Regions from separate parts of the Kocuria sp. MNB10 genome, predicted to be linked through region 2. Evidence: predicted binding sites of a transcription regulator. Region 2 holds the regulator's gene; the other holds the start of a gene.
What was found. Region 2 encodes LexA, which represses DNA repair genes until DNA is damaged. Its sites were predicted from a motif close to TCGAACANNTGTTCGA; they were not measured.

Region 1: the regulator LexA is predicted to act here: its motif matches at 6,420-6,435, upstream of ruvA (Holliday junction branch migration protein RuvA).

The regions. Positions count from the first base shown of each region.
Region 1 is NZ_CM133411.1:39,233-47,816, reverse strand. It holds gene thrS (threonine--tRNA ligase) at 1-2,082, shown strand, start outside; gene ACW9PK_RS00195 (HIT family protein) at 2,079-2,654, shown strand; gene ACW9PK_RS00190 (Mur ligase family protein) at 2,707-4,020, shown strand; gene ACW9PK_RS00185 (type 1 glutamine amidotransferase) at 4,030-4,761, shown strand; gene ACW9PK_RS00180 (YebC/PmpR family DNA-binding transcriptional regulator) at 4,848-5,609, shown strand; gene ACW9PK_RS00175 (crossover junction endodeoxyribonuclease RuvC) at 5,701-6,339, shown strand; gene ruvA (Holliday junction branch migration protein RuvA) at 6,523-7,164, shown strand; gene ruvB (Holliday junction branch migration DNA helicase RuvB) at 7,167-8,267, shown strand; gene ACW9PK_RS00160 (preprotein translocase subunit YajC) at 8,372-8,584, shown strand, end outside.
Region 2 is NZ_CM133411.1:316,490-325,073, forward strand. It holds gene infC (translation initiation factor IF-3) at 1-388, opposite strand, end outside; gene ACW9PK_RS01375 (DUF1844 domain-containing protein) at 751-1,221, shown strand; gene ACW9PK_RS01380 (SseB family protein) at 1,338-2,174, opposite strand; gene priA (bifunctional 1-(5-phosphoribosyl)-5-((5-phosphoribosylamino)methylideneamino)imidazole-4-carboxamide isomerase/phosphoribosylanthranilate isomerase PriA) at 2,284-3,033, opposite strand; gene ACW9PK_RS01390 (hypothetical protein) at 3,142-3,303, opposite strand; gene hisH (imidazole glycerol phosphate synthase subunit HisH) at 3,300-3,995, opposite strand; gene hisB (imidazoleglycerol-phosphate dehydratase HisB) at 4,013-4,630, opposite strand; gene ACW9PK_RS01405 (histidinol-phosphate transaminase) at 4,787-5,890, opposite strand; gene ACW9PK_RS01410 (LysM peptidoglycan-binding domain-containing protein) at 6,042-6,473, opposite strand; gene lexA (transcriptional repressor LexA) at 6,754-7,527, shown strand; gene ACW9PK_RS01420 (ATP-dependent DNA helicase) at 7,767-8,584, opposite strand, start outside.

The sequences.
Region 1 (8,584 bases), 280 kb from region 2:
GTGGACCAGGGCACCACGGCCGCGGAGCTGTACAGCGAGCAGCGCGACGTCGTGGTGGCGCACGTCAACGGTGAGCTCAAGGACCTCGCGACCGAGCTGCGGGACGGGGACACCGTGGAGCGCGTGCTGATCGGTGACCCCGAGGGCCTCGAGGTGCTGCGCCACTCCACGGCCCACGTGATGGCCCAGGCCGTGCAGGAGCTGCGCCCGGACGCGAAACTGGGGATCGGGCCCTACATCACGGACGGGTTCTACTTCGACTTCGACGTCGAGGAGCCGTTCACCCCGGACGATCTGAAGAAGCTCGAGAAGTCGATGCTCAAGATCGTGAACAAGAACCAGATCTTCCGCCGGCGCAGCGTGAGCGAGGACGATGCCCGGGCGGAGATGGCGGACGAGCCGTACAAGCTCGAACTCATCGACCTGGCCGGCGGTCCCGGCTCCGGTGCCATGGACGAGTCCGCGGAGGGTGCCTCGGTGGAGGTGGCCGCCGGTGACCTCACGATCTACGACAACCTGGACCGTAAGAGCGGGGACGTGGTGTGGCGGGACCTGTGCCGCGGCCCGCACCTGCCGGACACCAAGCACATCGGCAACGGCTACGCGCTGATGCGTTCGGCCGCCGCGTACTGGCGCGGGAGCGAGAAGAACAAGCAGCTGCAGCGGATCTACGGCACGGCATGGCCCACCAAGGACGAACTGCGCGAGTACAAGGAACGATTGGCAGAGGCCGAGCGCCGCGACCACCGCAAGCTGGGTGTGGAGCTGGACCTGTTCTCCTTCCCGGACGAACTGGGCTCCGGGCTGCCGGTGTTCCACCCCAAGGGCGGGATCATCCGCAAGGAGATGGAGGACTACTCCCGCGAGCGCCATGCCCAGGCCGGGTACGAGTTCGTCTACACGCCCCACATCACCAAGGGTCATCTCTACGAGGTCTCGGGTCACCTGGACTGGTACCGGGACGGGATGTTCCCTCCCATGCACGTGGACGAGGAGCGCGATCCGGCCACGGGTGAGCTGACCAAACCGGGCCAGGACTACTACCTCAAGCCCATGAACTGCCCCATGCACAACCTGATCTACCGCTCCCGGGGCCGTTCCTACCGGGAACTGCCGCTGCGGTTGTTCGAGTTCGGTGCGGTCTACCGCTACGAGAAGTCCGGTGTGATCCACGGTCTGACGCGTGTGCGTGGGATGACGCAGGACGACGCCCACATCTACTGCACGCGTGAGCAGATGAAGGGCGAGCTCACGAGCACCCTGAACTTCGTGCTGTCCCTGCTCAAGGACTACGGTCTGGACGACTTCTACCTGGAACTGTCCACCAAGGACCCGGAGAAATTCGTGGGCTCGGACGAGATCTGGGACGAGGCGACCCGCACCCTGCAGGAGGTCGCCCAGGACTCGGGGCTCCAGCTCGTACCGGATCCCGGGGGAGCGGCGTTCTACGGTCCCAAGATCTCGGTGCAGGCGCGGGACGCGATCGGGCGCACGTGGCAGATGTCCACGATCCAGCTCGACTTCAACCTCCCCGAGCGCTTCGACCTCGAGTACCAGGCGTCGGACGGCACCCGGCGCCGGCCCGTGATGATCCACCGGGCCCTGTTCGGGTCCGTGGAGCGGTTCATGGGCGTGCTCACCGAGCACTACGCGGGGGCGTTCCCGGTGTGGCTGTCGCCCACCCAGGTCCGGGCGATCCCCGTGGCGGACGCCTTCGACGATTACCTTGACGAGTTCGCTCAGGCCTTGCGCGAACGCGGCGTGCGTGTGGAGGTGGACACGTCCTCGGACCGGTTCCCCAAGAAGATCCGCACGGCCTCCAAGGACAAGATCCCGTTCGTCGTGATCGCCGGGGGCGACGACGCCGAGGCCGGTACCGTCTCGTTCCGCTTCCGCGATGGCTCGCAGTACAACGGAGTGTCCCAGCAGGACGCGGTGGAACTGATCACGGGCCACATCGATCGGCGTCAGAACGCGGACCCCACGGCGCCCGCGCAGGACACCCCGGAGGCCCCGGCCGCAGGGGACGGCGCCGTCGCGGCCGACACCGCGGCGGGTGACGCGGCGTCGGGACAGTCGTGAGTGCCCCGGACGCCGCGGCGTCGGACGGGGAGGGCGTGAGTCGGGACGAGTTCGAACTGCCCGGCGACCCGGACGGTTTCCAACGGCTGTGGACCCCGCACCGGTTGGCGTACGTGCGCGGGGAGGAGACGTCCGTGGAGCAGCCTCCGGGCTGCCCGTTCTGCACCGCGCCGGGCCGCTCGGACGAGGACGCGCTGATCGTCCACCGCGGGAAGCACTGCTTCGCGGTGCTCAACCTCTTCCCGTACAACCCGGGCCACGTGCTCGTGTGCCCGTACCGCCACGTGGCGGAGCTCACGGAGCTCACGGACGACGAACTGTGGGAGCTCAACACGCTGACCCGCACCGTGGTCCTCGTGATCCGGGACGTCGCCAGCCCCGCGGCGTTCAACGTGGGACTCAACCTGGGCCAGGCCGCCGGCGGTTCGCTGTCCGAGCACCTGCACCAACACGTGGTCCCGCGCTGGACGGGGGACGCGAACTTCATGCCCGTCGTCGCCCACACCAAACCCCTCATCCAGACCCTGGCGGCCACGCGCGAGGACATCGCCCGCGCGTGGCCCCGGGACTGACCCCCCGCGGGCCCCGAACCGCCCCGCCGGGCGAATCCGCCCGCTCACTAGGATGGAGACCATGTCCCGACCACTCGTACGTGTCCTCGGCCAGGGGGTGCGCTGGGCGTCGAGCCTGCGCGGCGGTGGCTCCGCCTTCCCCGGCCTGGTCATGGAGAAACTGCACCCCGGGTTCGTCGCGGAGGAACTCGCCAAGCTGCCACTCGGCGTGGTGGTGATCAGCGGCACCAACGGCAAGACCACCACGACCAAGATGACCGTCCAGTTGTTGCGTTCACAAGGACTGCGCGTGTTTACCAATCGCACGGGCTCCAACTTCGTGCGCGGTGTCGCGGCGTCCCTGCTCGCGGAGATGGACGCGTTCGGTCGGCTCGTGGCGGACGTCGCGGTGCTCGAGCTGGACGAGGCCCACGCGGTGCACTTCGTGAAGCAGGTCCGGCCCCGGATCTCGCTGTTGCTCAATGTGATGCGGGACCAGCTCGACCGGTTCGGGGAGATCGACACCACGCGCCGGATGCTGAGCCAGGTCGCGCGCGCCACCACGGGCACGGTCGTGCTCAACCGCGAGGACCCTCGGATCGCGAGCCTCGCCCAGGACGTGACCGAGGGCACCGCCGTGAGCTGGTTCGGGCTCTCGGACGCACTGCGCCCCATGTTCCCGTCCGACGACGACATGCGTGACGGGCTACGACAGGTGGACCCCGGCGCCCAGGACTCGGACGTGCCGTCCGCGCGTCGGCCCGACGCCGACGTCGTGCTCGAGGCCGTGAACGCGCGCAGCGTGGAACTCGACGTGCGCGGGCGCAAGCACGACGCCACGGTGGACCTGTACGGCGTCTACAACCAGTACAACGCCGCGGCCGCCCTCGCCACGAGCCTGCAGGTGCTCGGCGACGCGGCGGACGTCCCCTCCCTCGTGGCCGAACTGGGGAAGGTCACCCCGGCGTTCGGTCGCGGGGAGACCATCACGGTCCAGGACAAGCCCCTGCAGTTGCTGCTCGTGAAGAACCCCGCGGGCTTCCGGCTCTCCCTGGCCTCGGCCTCCGCGCAGGACTACGCCACGATGATCGCGATCAACGACCAGTACGCGGACGGCCGGGACGTCTCGTGGCTGTGGGACGTGGACTTCGACGCGCTGCGCGACGGCGGCGTGGACATGGTCTCGGGCGTGCGCGCGTGGGACATGGCGCTGCGCCTGGACTACGACCTCGTGCGCGTGGCCGCGGTGGAACCGGACCTCGAGGACGCGTTACGCCGGTTCATCGCGGACTCGGGGGAGCGCCCCATGAGAATCTTCTGCACGTACACGGCCATGCTCTCCCTGCGCAGGATCCTGGGCGACATGACGCACGTGGCGGCCATCTAGGAGGACACCGTGGCACACGACACCGCCGGGGCGCTGCGCATCGTGCAGCTCTACCCCCGGGACATGAACATCTACGGCGACTGGGGCAACACACTCACGCTCAAGCGCCGCGCCGAACGCCACGGCCTCGAGACCGAGATCGTGGACTACAACCCCGGCGACCCGTGGCCCGAGAACGCCGACCTCTTCGTGGGCGGCGGAGGACAGGACTCGGGACAGTTCCGCGTGGCCGACGACCTCGCCGTGGTGGCACCGCGACTGCACGAGGCCGTGGCCCGAGGCGTGCCCATGCTCGCGATCTGCGGGCTCTACCAGCTCTTCGGGCACAGTTTCCGCACGGGAGCCGGGGAGACACTGTCCGGGATCGGGATCTTCGACCTCGAGACGGTGGCCGGTCCGGAACGGCTGATCGGCAACATCGTGACCGAGTCCGCGGACCTGGGCACGATCGTCGGCTACGAGAACCACTCGGGGCTCACCCACCTGGGCGCGGGGCAACAACCCCTCGCGAGTGTCGTCTCGGGGGCCGGCAACAACGGGCAGGACGCCACGGAGGGCGCGCGTACCCACAACGTGCTGGGCAGTTACCTGCACGGGTCGCTGCTGCCCAAGAACCCGCGCGTCGCGGACTTCCTGCTCTCGGCGGCACTCGAGCTGCGTGGCGAGACCCTGCCCGAGGGCGAACTCGACGACACGCTCGCACAGCGCGCCCGCGACGTCGCCGCGTCGCGCCCGCGCTGACGGGCCCCGCCCCGCGCTCGTTATCATGGAGGTCGATCCGTGTCCGGTCCGCAGGGGCCGGACGCATTCTTTCGAGGAGGTCATTCATGTCAGGTCACTCCAAGTGGGCCACGACCAAGCACAAGAAGGCGGCGATCGACGCCAAGCGCGCCAAGGCGTTCGCCAAGTACATCAAGGGGATCGAGGTCGCGGCCCGCATGGGCGGCGCGGACACCTCGGGTAACCCCGCGCTCGAACTCGCGGTCTCCAAGGCCAAGAAGAACTCGGTGCCCAACGACAACATCGACCGCGCGATCAAGCGCGGCGCCGGGCTCACGGGCGAGACGATCGACTACACCGAGATCCTCTACGAGGCCCGCGGCCCGCAGGGTACCGCGCTGTACATCGAGTGCCTCACGGACAACAAGAACCGCGCGGCCTCCGAGGTGCGCGTGGCCGTGACCCGCCACGGCGGCACCATGGCGGACTCCGGTTCCGTGGCGTACCTGTTCGAGCGCAAGGGCGTGGTGGAGGTCGCCAAGACGGACGGTCTCACCGAGGACGACGTCCTGATGGCCGTGCTCGACGCCGGCGCCGAGGAGGTGCTCGACGAGTCCGACGACTTCGAGGTGGTCAGCGAGGCGACCGATCTGCCCGCGATCCGCACCGCCCTGGACGAGGCCGGTCTCGAGTACAACAACGACGACCCCCAGTTCCGCCCCACCATGAAGGTGGACCTGGACGCCGAGGGTGCGCGCAAGTTCCTCAAGCTCGCTGACGCGGTCGAGGAGCTCGACGACGTGCAGAATGTCTACTCGAACGCCAACATCCCGGCCGAGGTCATGGCCGAGCTCGAGGACGACGAGTAATTCCGTGAGTCCCGCGGTGGCCCGGCAGTCCCAACAGCGCGTGCTCGCGGTGGACCCCGGTCTCACCCGGTGCGGTTTCGCCGTGGTGGACATGTCCGCGCAGCGAACCGGCACGTTCGTGCACGTCCAGGTGAGCGGGACGCGCGCGCACGAGGCTCTCGAGCACCGCGTGCTGTCGATCATGCGGGCCGCCGAGGAACTCATGGACCGCTTCCGCCCGGACGTCGTGGCCGTGGAACGCGTGTTCGCGCAGAACAACGCCCCCACGGTCGTGGGCACGGCCCAGGCCACGGGCGTCGTGATCGCGGCGGCCGCGGCGCGGGGCATCCCGGTCGCGTGGCACACCCCGTCCGAGGTCAAGGCCGCGGTCACCGGGGACGGCTCCGCGGACAAGGAATCGGTCAACCGCATGGTCGTGCGCATCCTGCGCCTGGACGCCCCGCCGCGGCCCGCGGACGCCGCCGACGCGCTGGCCCTGGCCGTGTGCCACGGGTGGCGCGGTGGGATGGCCGGTGTCAACGCGGCCGAGCGCACGTCCACCCACTCGGGTTCGCGCCCGGTGCAGACCCGCCGGGGTGCTGGCCTCACTCCGGCACAGCAGGCGTGGCGGCGCGCCGAGACCGCGTCGCGAGCCCCCGGTGCCACCGCGCCCCGCGCATCCGGTACGGCCGCTTCCCGCGCGCCGGGCGCAGCGACCGGTACCCGCGGGCGGCGCGGCCGGGTGTCCTGAGCGCCCGTTGCGGCCCGCCTCCCGAGCGGGAGCACGCGTTCCGGGTGTCCCCGGCGCTTGGTACAGTGACGAGCAGGAATTCGTACACGTGTTCGAACGGCGCACCACGTCCTGCCCCCAGGTCGCGGCGCATTCGGGCACACCGACGTTCTCGGCCGGCGGCCGTGGGAGGGGAGGGGCACTGTGATCGCCTCGATAACCGGTGAGGTGCGCTTCGTGGGCGCCACGCTCGCCGTGGTGGAGGTCTCGGGCTTCGGCATCGAGGTCAACGCGAGCCCCCGCACGCTCGCCGGGTTGCGGGTCGGTGCCACCGCGCACCTGCACACCGCGTACATCGCGCGCAAGGACGAGGCCCCGGTGCTGTTCGGTTTCGCCCAGGCGGACGAGAAGGAGATCTTCTCCGTCATGCTCGGGGTCTCCGGGGTGGGCCCGCGCACCGCGCTCGCCGCGGTCTCCGTCCTCGGGCCCGACGACGCCCGGCGCGCGATCGCCGCCGGCGACGACAAGGCCTTCACGGCCGTCCCCGGGATCGGACCGAAGTCCGCGCGGCGCATCGTCCTGGAACTCGCGGACAAGCTCGTCCTGCCGGACCCCGCCCCGCAGCAGAGTGCACAGCCCGGCATGCAGGTGTGGCGTGAGCAGGTCGTGGACGCCCTCACGGGTCTGGGCTGGAGCGAGAAGGACGCCGCCCGCGGGATCGACGACGCCCTCGAAACCCAGCCCGAACTGGCGGAGTCCGCCAACGTGGCCGAGATCCTGCGCGCCGTGCTGTCGTGGCTCGGCACCGCCAAGGCCACGTCCCACACGCGGACCAGGGGGCGGTGAGCATGGCCGTGGAGGAACGCGGATCGGTGGGCCAACAGCGTCTCGTGGGCGCCGAGGGCGACTACGACGACCAGCAACTCGAGGCGTCCCTGCGCCCGGGGACCCTGCACGACTTCGTGGGGCAGAAACGGGTGCGGGCACAGCTGTCGCTCGTGCTCGAGGCCTCCAAGCTGCGCGGGCGCACCGCGGACCACGTGCTGCTGTCCGGGCCCCCGGGCCTCGGCAAGACGACCCTGGCCATGATCATCGCGCAGGAGCTGGACGTCCCCCTGCGGATCTCGTCCGGCCCTGCGATCCAGCACGCGGGTGACCTCGCGGCCATCCTGTCCTCCCTGACCCACGGGGAGGTGCTGTTCCTGGACGAGATCCACCGGATGTCCCGGCCCGCGGAGGAAATGCTGTACATGGCCATGGAGGACTTCCGCGTGGACATCGTGGTGGGCAAGGGCGCCGGCGCCACGTCCATCCCGCTGGACCTGCCCCCGTTCACGCTCGTGGGTGCCACGACCCGCGCGGGGCTGCTGCCCGGACCACTGCGCGACCGGTTCGGCTTCACGGGTCACCTGGAGTTCTACTCCGTCGAGGAACTCGAGCTCGTGCTGCGCCGTTCGGCCGGGCTGCTCGACCTCACCATGACGAGCGAGGCCTTCACGGAAGTCGCATCGCGCTCGCGCGGCACCCCTCGTATCGCCAACCGATTGCTGCGGCGTGTGCGGGACTGGGCGCTCGTGCACGGCGTGGAGCGTATCGACGCGCGGGCTGCCGGATCCGCACTCGACATGTACGAGGTGGACGCCCGGGGCCTGGACCGCCTGGACCGCAACGTGCTCTCGGCCCTGGTGAACAAGTTCAACGGCGGCCCTGTGGGGTTGTCCACCCTGGCGATCGCCGTGGGGGAGGAGACCGAGACGGTCGAGACCGTCGCGGAACCATTCCTGGTCCGCGAGGGCCTGCTCGGTCGCACCCCGCGCGGGCGGATCGCCATGGCCGCGGCGTGGGAGCACCTGGGACTCGACGTCCCGGAGCACGCTGCGTTCAAGGACCCGGCGCTGAAAACCGCGCTCGCCACCGAACCGGACTCGGAGGATCCGTCCAGCACGTGACCAGATCCATCCCCTAAGCTGGGGAGGATCGGCCGGGACCTTCGCACCCCTGCGCAGTCGTGCCCGGTCGCGCTGTACGTGCACCTCGACAGAACGGATCCTTCGTGACCATCCTCGCTCAGACCCAGGACGCTGCCGGTGGCGGCGCCGGAACCGCATGGTTCCTGCCCGTGATGCTCGTGGTCATGGTCCTGCTGCTGTGGCTGCCCATGCGCCGACAGAAGAAGGCCCAGGCCCAGATGAAGGCCAAGCAGGCCACCATGGAGCCGGGTACGCGCGTGATGACGAGCTTCGGTCTCTACGGCACCCTGCGGGAC
Region 2 (8,584 bases):
CCTCGGCGACGTCTTCCGCGAGCCGCTCGAGCAGGCGCACACCCATCGCGGGGCGCTGCTGCTCACGACCGCGGAACTGGATCATGGCCTTGACCTTGTCCCCCGCGGAGAGGAAGCGCTTGGCGTGACCCACCTTGGTCTCGTAGTCGTGCGTGTCGATCTTCAACCGGAAACGCACTTCCTTGAGCACCGTGTTGGCCTGGTTCTTGCGCGCCTCACGAGCCTTGACCGCAGCTTCGTACTTGTACTTGCCGAAGTCCATGAGCTTGGCCACGGGGGGCTTGGCGTTGGGTGCGACCTCGACCAGATCGAGATCCGATTCTCGGGCCAGCCGCAGCGCGTCCTGAACGCGAACGATGCCGACCTGCTCGCCGCCAGGTCCGACCAAGCGGACTTCCGGGACACGGATTCTGTCATTGATACGTGGATCGCTAATGCCAAGCTCCTGAGTTCGTGGGTTTCCCCGTGGTTGGGTCCTGGACCACAACGAAAAACCTCCGCTGCGGCACGCGCGAGCGGAGGTGAGAACCACACAGAGACCGAGATGACACGACCGTCATGAAAACGGCGTGGTCGTTCGGTCACGAACCCGGGCACCTTGTGCCGTGTAATCGCGTCACTCGGCGGGCGGCGGCGGGTGGGAGTCATCTCCGCTTGCACACTGCCCACCAATATAACGCATGCGGGGGCGTCGGGGCCAGTCGAGGGACGGCCCCACGCCGGGCGAGGTCGCTGTTCTACAGTGGTCCCATGTCCGAGCAGCCGCGCTCCGAGCGCTTCGAATTCACCGACACCGCATCGTCCCAGGGTCCCGCCCACGGTCACGACACCGCCCACGACCACGGCGCCTCCGATCCCGATGCACTGTCAGACGAGACCCTCGCCGAGGTGAACAACCAGATGCGTGACATCGCCGAGGTCCCCGCGGTCGAGGTCATCACGACCGCCGCCGTTCACCTGATGAGCGCCGCCGCCGTGAAGTGCGGTCTGGCCGCCGAGGAGAACGCCGAGGAACTCAAGGACCTGGACGAGGCGCGCAAGCTCATCATCGCCCTGGCAGGTCTGATCACCGCGGCCGCTTCCGAGATCGGCTCCCAGCACGCGGGCCCGTTACGCGACGGCCTCAAGTCCCTCCAGCTCGCGTTCCGCGAGGCTTCCCCGTTCCCCGACGCCCCCGGCGCGGGACCCGGCGAGAAGTTCACGGGCCCGGTCTACGGCTGAGCGTCGATCCCGTTGAAGTCCTTTTAAGGAACGCGGCGCGCGACCGGTGGTCGTGCGCCGCGTTCCTCTTGGTGACGTCAGACGGCGACGTCACGCTGTGATCTCATGCAGTGACCTCACGCGGTGAGCCGGACCTCGATCGAATCCACCGCCTCCGCCATGACGGGCTGGGCCGCGAGCTGCTGCTGGTAATGCCCCACTGCTGCCTGCACCTCGTCGGCGGACAGCCCCACCCGCAGCTGCAGGGTGACCGTGAGCTCCGGGCCCTCGCCCCCACCGCGTAACGCGGCGCCGCCGGACCGCGCGGCATTCACACCGCGACCCGGTCCGGCGAGCGCCGCCACGATCTCCGAGCGCCCGAGTGCCGCGCGCGTGACGGCGTCGTCCACCGCGACATTCCGGTACGACGGCGTCCACTCGTGTCCCTGCGCCACGGCCCACAGGGCGGGGCGCCGGACCACGAAGGCCGGATCCGTCCCCGGATCCACGACAAGCAGCGCGGAGCCGTCTTGCACCGCGGACAGCGCGGCGCGGCGGATGTCCGCGGCGACCGGTCGGGCCCGGGAGTTCCATGCGGTCAGTGCATTGGTGGACGTGAACACCGGCAGGGCCTTGCGGCCGTCGGCGGCCTGCAAGCTCACGAGGGCCATGTCCGCTTCCTTGTCGGAGACCAGACCGTCCTCGGTGATGTGGGACTGGGACACCTGCGCCACGATGGGCACGAACACCCGGATCCCGGCGAGCGCGGCCACGACCTCCTCCTCGCCCACTGTCCCCGCGCGCCATGCGTCAAGTGCGCAGGCGACACTCGGGTCCGCGGTGCCGGGGTCGTCGGGAAACTGGTGGGTGTGGCTCGTACCCTCCCCCAAATTGCGACCCTCCCACGACTGACCGCCGGTGTCTGTGGGGCCACCGGCCGAGCGCAGCTGAGCGGCGATGTGCGCGGGAAGGATGCGAGCGCCGTCGGCCCCGGAAACGCGTGCGCTGGGGCCGGAAACGTCGTGATCACCGCGCCCGGAGGGCGGGTGCGCTTCGCGTCCGGGCCCGCGATCCGCGCGGTGCTCAGGCACTCGGGCGACCGGCGACGTCCAGGGCCTGCGCAAGCGTGAACTTGCCGGCGTAGAGTGCCTTGCCCACGATCGCGCCCTCGATGCCGGCGGGGACGAGCTCGCGCAGCGCGGCGAGGTCCTCGAGGGACGAAATCCCGCCCGAGGCCACCACGGGCTTGTCCGTGCGGCGGGCGACCTCGGCCAGCAGCTCGGTGTTGGGCCCGCGCAGCGTGCCGTCCTTGGTCACGTCGGTGACCACGTACCGCGCGCAGCCGTCGGCCTCGAGGCGCTCCAGCACCTCCCACAGGTCGCCGCCGTCCTTGGTCCAGCCGCGCGCGGCGAGCGTGGTGCCGCGCACGTCCAAACCCACGGCGATCCTGTCCCCGTGCTCGGCGATTACGCGATGCGTCCACTCGGGATTCTCGAGCGCCGCCGTGCCCAGGTTAATGCGCGCGGGGTCCAGGGACAGGACGCGCTCGAGGGACTCGTCGTCCCGGATCCCGCCGGACATCTCGATCTTGAGGTCGAGGTGCGCGGCGACCCGGCGCAGGACGTCGATATTGTCACCGCGACCGAACGCGGCATCGAGGTCCACGAGATGCAACCATTCGGCGCCCGCGTCCTGCCACGCGAGGGCGGCCTCGAGCGGATCGCCGTAGCCGGTCTCGGAGCCGGCCTCCCCCTGGACCAGGCGCACGGCCTGGCCCCCTTGCACGTCCACCGCGGGCAGCAGTTCCAAACGGCGTTCGGTGGTCTCGGTCATGTCTCTCCTCACGTGGCGCCCGCGGGCGCCGTGGTGGTCCGGTGGTTGATTGGATTGTCGCGGTGCGGCGCGCGCCCCGTACCCGTTGACGACGGCACTACGCCCGGTTCACACGCTCGTGAACCACGAGTAGCCCCCGTAGCCGATCAACACGAGGGCCACAAACGCGAGCAACACCACGCTCCACAGCGGCTTGCGCTGCTGATGGAAGGAGATCGCCCCGCCCACGAAGAACGCCCCCGCCACGAGCAGCAGCACCGATGCGGTCATGCCGGGACCCCCGAACCCGGTGCGGGGATGCGCCCGGCCATGCGTCCGGTGCGCGGCAGCGTGGACAGCCAGTTGCGCAGCAGGGCGATCCCCGCCGCGGAGGACTTCTCGGGGTGGAACTGCGTGGCGCTCAACGGACCGTTCTCCACGGCGGCCACGAAGGGCGCCCCGTGCTCGGACCAGGTGACGCCCGGGGGCGCCATGTGCTCAATGCTCTGGTCGAATTCCCACTCCCGCACCCCGTAGGAGTGCACAAAGTAGAACCGCTCGCCCTCGATGCCGCGGAACAGTACCGAGCCCTCCGGCGGGCGCACCTCATTCCAGCCCATGTGCGGGACCACCGGAGCGTCGAGGCGTTCCACGGTCCCGGGCCACTGTGCCAGTCCCTCGGACTCGTGACCGTGTTCCACGCCGCGGTCGAACATGACCTGTAGGCCCACGCAGATCCCCAGCACCGGACGGCCACCGCTCAACCGGCGATCGATGAGCCGCGGGGCGTCCACCGCGCGCAATCCCTCCATGACGGCCGCGAAGGCGCCCACGCCCGGGACCACGAGACCGTCCGCGTCCATGACGTCGCGCGGATCGGCGCTCAGCACCACCCGCGCGCCGGCCTCCTCGAGGGCGCGCACGGCAGATCGCACATTGCCCGCGCCGTAGTCCAGGACGACAACGCTCGGCGCCTCCGTCATGTTCTGCTCCGCCCCGTTCACAGTGCGCCCTTGGTGGACGGGACCACGCCGGCCATGCGGGCGTCGGGCTCCACGGCTTCGCGTAACGCCCGCGCAAGCGCCTTGAACTGGGCCTCGGCAATGTGGTGCGGATCGCGGCCGCGGATCACTTCCACGTGCAGGCACAACTGGGCGTGGTAGGCCAGGGACTCGAAGACGTGGCGGGTCATCGACCCGGTGAAGTGACCACCGATCAAGTGGTATTGCTGGCCCTCCGGTTCACCCGTGTGCACCACGTAGGGCCGCCCGGACACGTCCACCACGGCGGACGCGAGTGCCTCGTCGAGCGGCACGGTGGCCTGCCCGAAACGGCGGATCCCCCGCTTGTCCCCGAGTCCCTGGCGCAGCGCATCACCCAGGACGATCGCTGTGTCCTCGACCGTGTGGTGGACGTCGATGTCCGTGTCCCCGTGGGCCTGGATGTCCAGGTCGATCAGGGAGTGCTTGGACAGTGCCGTGAGCATGTGGTTGTAGAACGGCACCGTGGTCTCGATCGAGGACGTACCCGTCCCGTCCAGGTCCAGGCTCACGCGCACGGTGGATTCACTGGTCACACGTTCCACCGTGGCGGTGCGGTGGTTCTCGACTGCGCTCATGAAAGACGACATCTCCTCGGGGACGGCGCCCGGCGACGGCTCGGCGGGCGGGTCCAGTCTAGATGGCTGGGGTGGAACCATGGGGCCGCGGCCCGACCGGTCCCACGGTTCGAGACGAGCCGGGCCGGCTCAGAATATTGGCCCGGACGGTCCGGCTCAGGACCGGGCGAGGTAGGACTCCACGGCCTCGAGGAACGCGGTGGTCTCCGCTTCCGTCCCGGCGGTGACCCGTAGGTGGCCGGGGATCCCCACGTCCCGCACGAGGACGCCCTGGTCGAGCAGACCCTGCCACATGGCGTGGGCGTCCCCGCCGCACTCGAAGAACACGAAGTTGGAATCGGATTCGGCGGGGGTCAGGCCCAGTCGCTTGAGCTCGTCCACGATCCGGTCGCGCTGCAGCTTGATGTCCTCGACCGTGCCGAGCAGTGTCTCGTGGTGTTCGAGTGCGGCCAGTGCGGTCGCCTGGGTCACTGAGGACAGGTGATACGGCAAGCGCACGAGGCGGATAGCGTCCGCGACGGAGCGGTCCGCGGCGAAGTACCCGAGCCGTGCACCCGCTAACGCGAACGCCTTGCTCATGGTGCGCGTGACGATGAGCCGGGGACGGCCGGGAAGCAGGGTTAGCGCCGAGGGGGTTCCGAAGCGCGCGAACTCGGCGTAGGCCTCGTCCACGACGACGATGGTGTTGCGGTCCTCCCCCGCCTCGTACACGGCCTCGACGACGTCCAGTCCGAGCGCGGTCCCGGTGGGGTTGTTGGGCGAGCACAGGAACACGATGTTTGGGGCGTGCTCGCCCACCTGGCGTGCCGCCGACTCCGCGGACAGGGAGAAGTCCGCGGCGCGCTCCCCCGCGATGAACCGCGTTCCGGTCCCGAGGGCGAGCAACGGGTACATCGAGTACGTGGGGACGAAGCTCAACACGGAGCGCTCCGGCCCACCGAAGGCCTGCAGGATCTGCTGCAGGATCTCGTTGGACCCGTTGGCGGCCCACAGATTGTCCTCGGTCAGCTCGTGACCCAGATAGGACGCTAGGGCGGTCCGCAGATTGGTGAAGTCCCGGTCCGGGTAGCGGTTCAGGGACGCCGCGGTATCGGTGACGCGCCGCGTGACGGCCCGAACCACGGGCTCGGGAACCGGATGGGTGTTCTCGTTAGTGTTCAGTGCGACACGGACTTCCAGCTGGGGAGCACCGTAGGGAGACAGGCCCCGCAGGTCGTCGCGCAGCGGAAGGGCTTCGAGGGAATCATCACGAGAATTCACCAGACCAGTCTATGGACTCAGTGCATATCCGGTCACACGACGTCTCACGGTGTGTCGATTCCCGGACCAGTCGTGACACCGCCCGGAGCTTGTCGGCGCACCAGGAGTCGCTCACTTGGCACCGACGGATCACGTCACCGACGGGTCACCGTCAGCGGGACGGGACCTCCAGGACCTGACCGGTGCGCAGGGTGGAGGACGTCAGACCGTTGAGCTCGGCGATGTCGTTCATGACCTCTCGGGTATCCCGCTGCGGGTCCGCGACGGCGGCGATCTCCCACAGGGTCTGGTCCGCCTGCACCGTGACACCGTGGGTCACGGGCGCCCCCGCCGGTTCCGTGGATGCCTTGACCGTGGGCGGCAGCAGGAAGACGGCGGCGACTACCAACAGGGCCGCCGCTCCCGTGACGAAGGGCAGTCCGATCAGGAAGAACCGGCCGCGGCGGGTGAGCTGCAGCGGCGAATGAGCGGCGCGCGGGGCGGCCTGGACGGACGCGGCACGGGCCGACGTACGAGCGCGCACGGCGGCGGAGGACGCAGCCGTGGCGGAACGAACGGATCGCGACAAGGTGAGAGCGGTCATGGCTACCTCCTGGTGATCTGACCGGATCCACCCGAAGGTGGCGGTGTTCGAACGCGAAGCGTATTTAGAACACATTTTCGAATCTCTACCCACAGTTCTAGCACGGGTGTACGAATGCTGTCGAGGACCTTTTCGAACACATATTTGAACCCGGGGACGCGCGCGGGTTAAGCTCGAGGTCACACAGGAGTTAGTTGACCCCACGTCTCCGACACGCATAAGCGGCCTCCGCGGCCCACCGCAGGGTGTGCACAGCGTGGACGGTGAAAGGACCCCGCACGTGAGCACTTCTTCCCCGAATCAGCAGGCGTCCGACCGACGCCCGCGCACGCTCACCCCTCGACAAGCACGGATTCTCGGTGCCGTGCAGCGCTGCATCACCACGCGCGGCTACCCGCCGTCCATGCGTGAGATCGGTGACACCGTGGGTCTGGCGTCCCTGTCCAGCGTGACCCATCAGCTCGGCCAGCTCGAGAAGTGGGGCTACCTGCGCCGGGATCCGCGCCGACCCCGCGCCATGGAGGTCCTGCGCCCGTTGAGCGCGGAGGAACTCGACCGCCACCTGGGGCCGGCCGACGAGCCCGCGGGTTCCGTGGAGTCCTTGGCGACCCGCGCATCGGGCGCCGCGTCCCCCGCGGTGCACACCATGGGCGACCTGCCCGCCGCGGACGACGACGACGCCATGGTCCCCGTACCGCTCGTGGGGCGCATCGCCGCCGGTGGTCCCATCACCGCCGAACAATCGGTCGAGGAGGTCTACTCCCTGCCACGGCAGTTCGTGGGTCACGGCCAGTTGTTCATGCTCAAGGTCTCCGGGGACTCCATGATCGACGCTGCCATCTGCGACGGCGACTGGGTCGTGGTGCGCCAACAGAACTCCGCGCAGAACGGGGACGTCGTGGCTGCCCTGCTGGACGACGAAGCGACCGTCAAGACCTTCCGCCAGCGCGACGGCCACACGTGGCTGCTGCCCCAGAACACCCGCTACGAACCCATCCTGGGTGATCACGCGACCGTGATGGGAAAGGTCGTCTCGGTCTTCCGCTCCCTGTAGCTCGCCCTCCGAACGGTTCCGGGAACCGCGCGTCGCGTCACGCGGGACCCGGCGGCGTGCACCGCCTCGGAACCGCCCGTGCTCGCGCTCCGGACCACGGGCCCGCGCTCACAGGGCTGCGGCGCGCGCCGTAATACCGTACGCCGACCCGCGCATGATCCGGCGGGGAGCGCACGGAGGCACTCAACGCGCGTCTCCCTAGACGGCACCACGGACGTGAGCACAGCGACGTCGAACGCTCAGGAGCGCGCCAATCGCTCTAACGCCCCGAGAACGGTCGAGCGGTCCGTGGTGGGCCACAGCGGCGGGAGGGACCGGGCCAGGAAGGACCCGTAGCGCGCCGTGGCGAGCCGCGAGTCCAGCACGGCGACGACGCCCTTGTCCCCGCTCGCACGGATCAGTCGGCCGGCGCCCTGCGCCAGGCGCACCGCGGCGTGGGTGGCCGAGACCGACATGAACCCGTTGCCGCCTGCCCGTTCGGCCGCGCGTGTGCGGGCGGTGCCCAGGGGATCGTCCGGGCGCGGGAACGGGATCCGGTCGATCACGACCAGTCGGCACGATTGCCCCGGCACGTCCACTCCCTGCCACAGGCTCATGGTTCCGAACAGGCTCGCTGAGGGATCGTCGGTGAACTCCTTGACCAGGGACGGCAGGGAGGCGTCCCCCTGGCACAGGATGGGCAGCTCTGTACGATCGCGCAGCGCCTCCGCCGCGTCCTCCGCGGCCCGGCGGGACGAGAACAGACCGAGCGCGCCGCCGCCCGAGGCCTCGAGCAGCCCGAGCAGTTCCTCGAGTTGCTCCTCCGAGACGCCACGGCCGGGTTTCGCGAGGTGCTTGGCCACGTAGAGGATGCCTTGGCGGCGGTAGTCGAAGGGGCTGCCCACGTCCACGCCCCGCCACGCGGGGGACCCCGGGCCCTGCAGGCCGAGAGCCCCGGCCGTGGACGAGAACGATGACCCCACGGCCAGGGTCGCCGAGGTCAGCACGACCGTGCGCCCGTCGAACAACCCCTCCCGCAGGGGCCCCGCGACGCTGAGCGGCGCGATGTTCAGGGTCG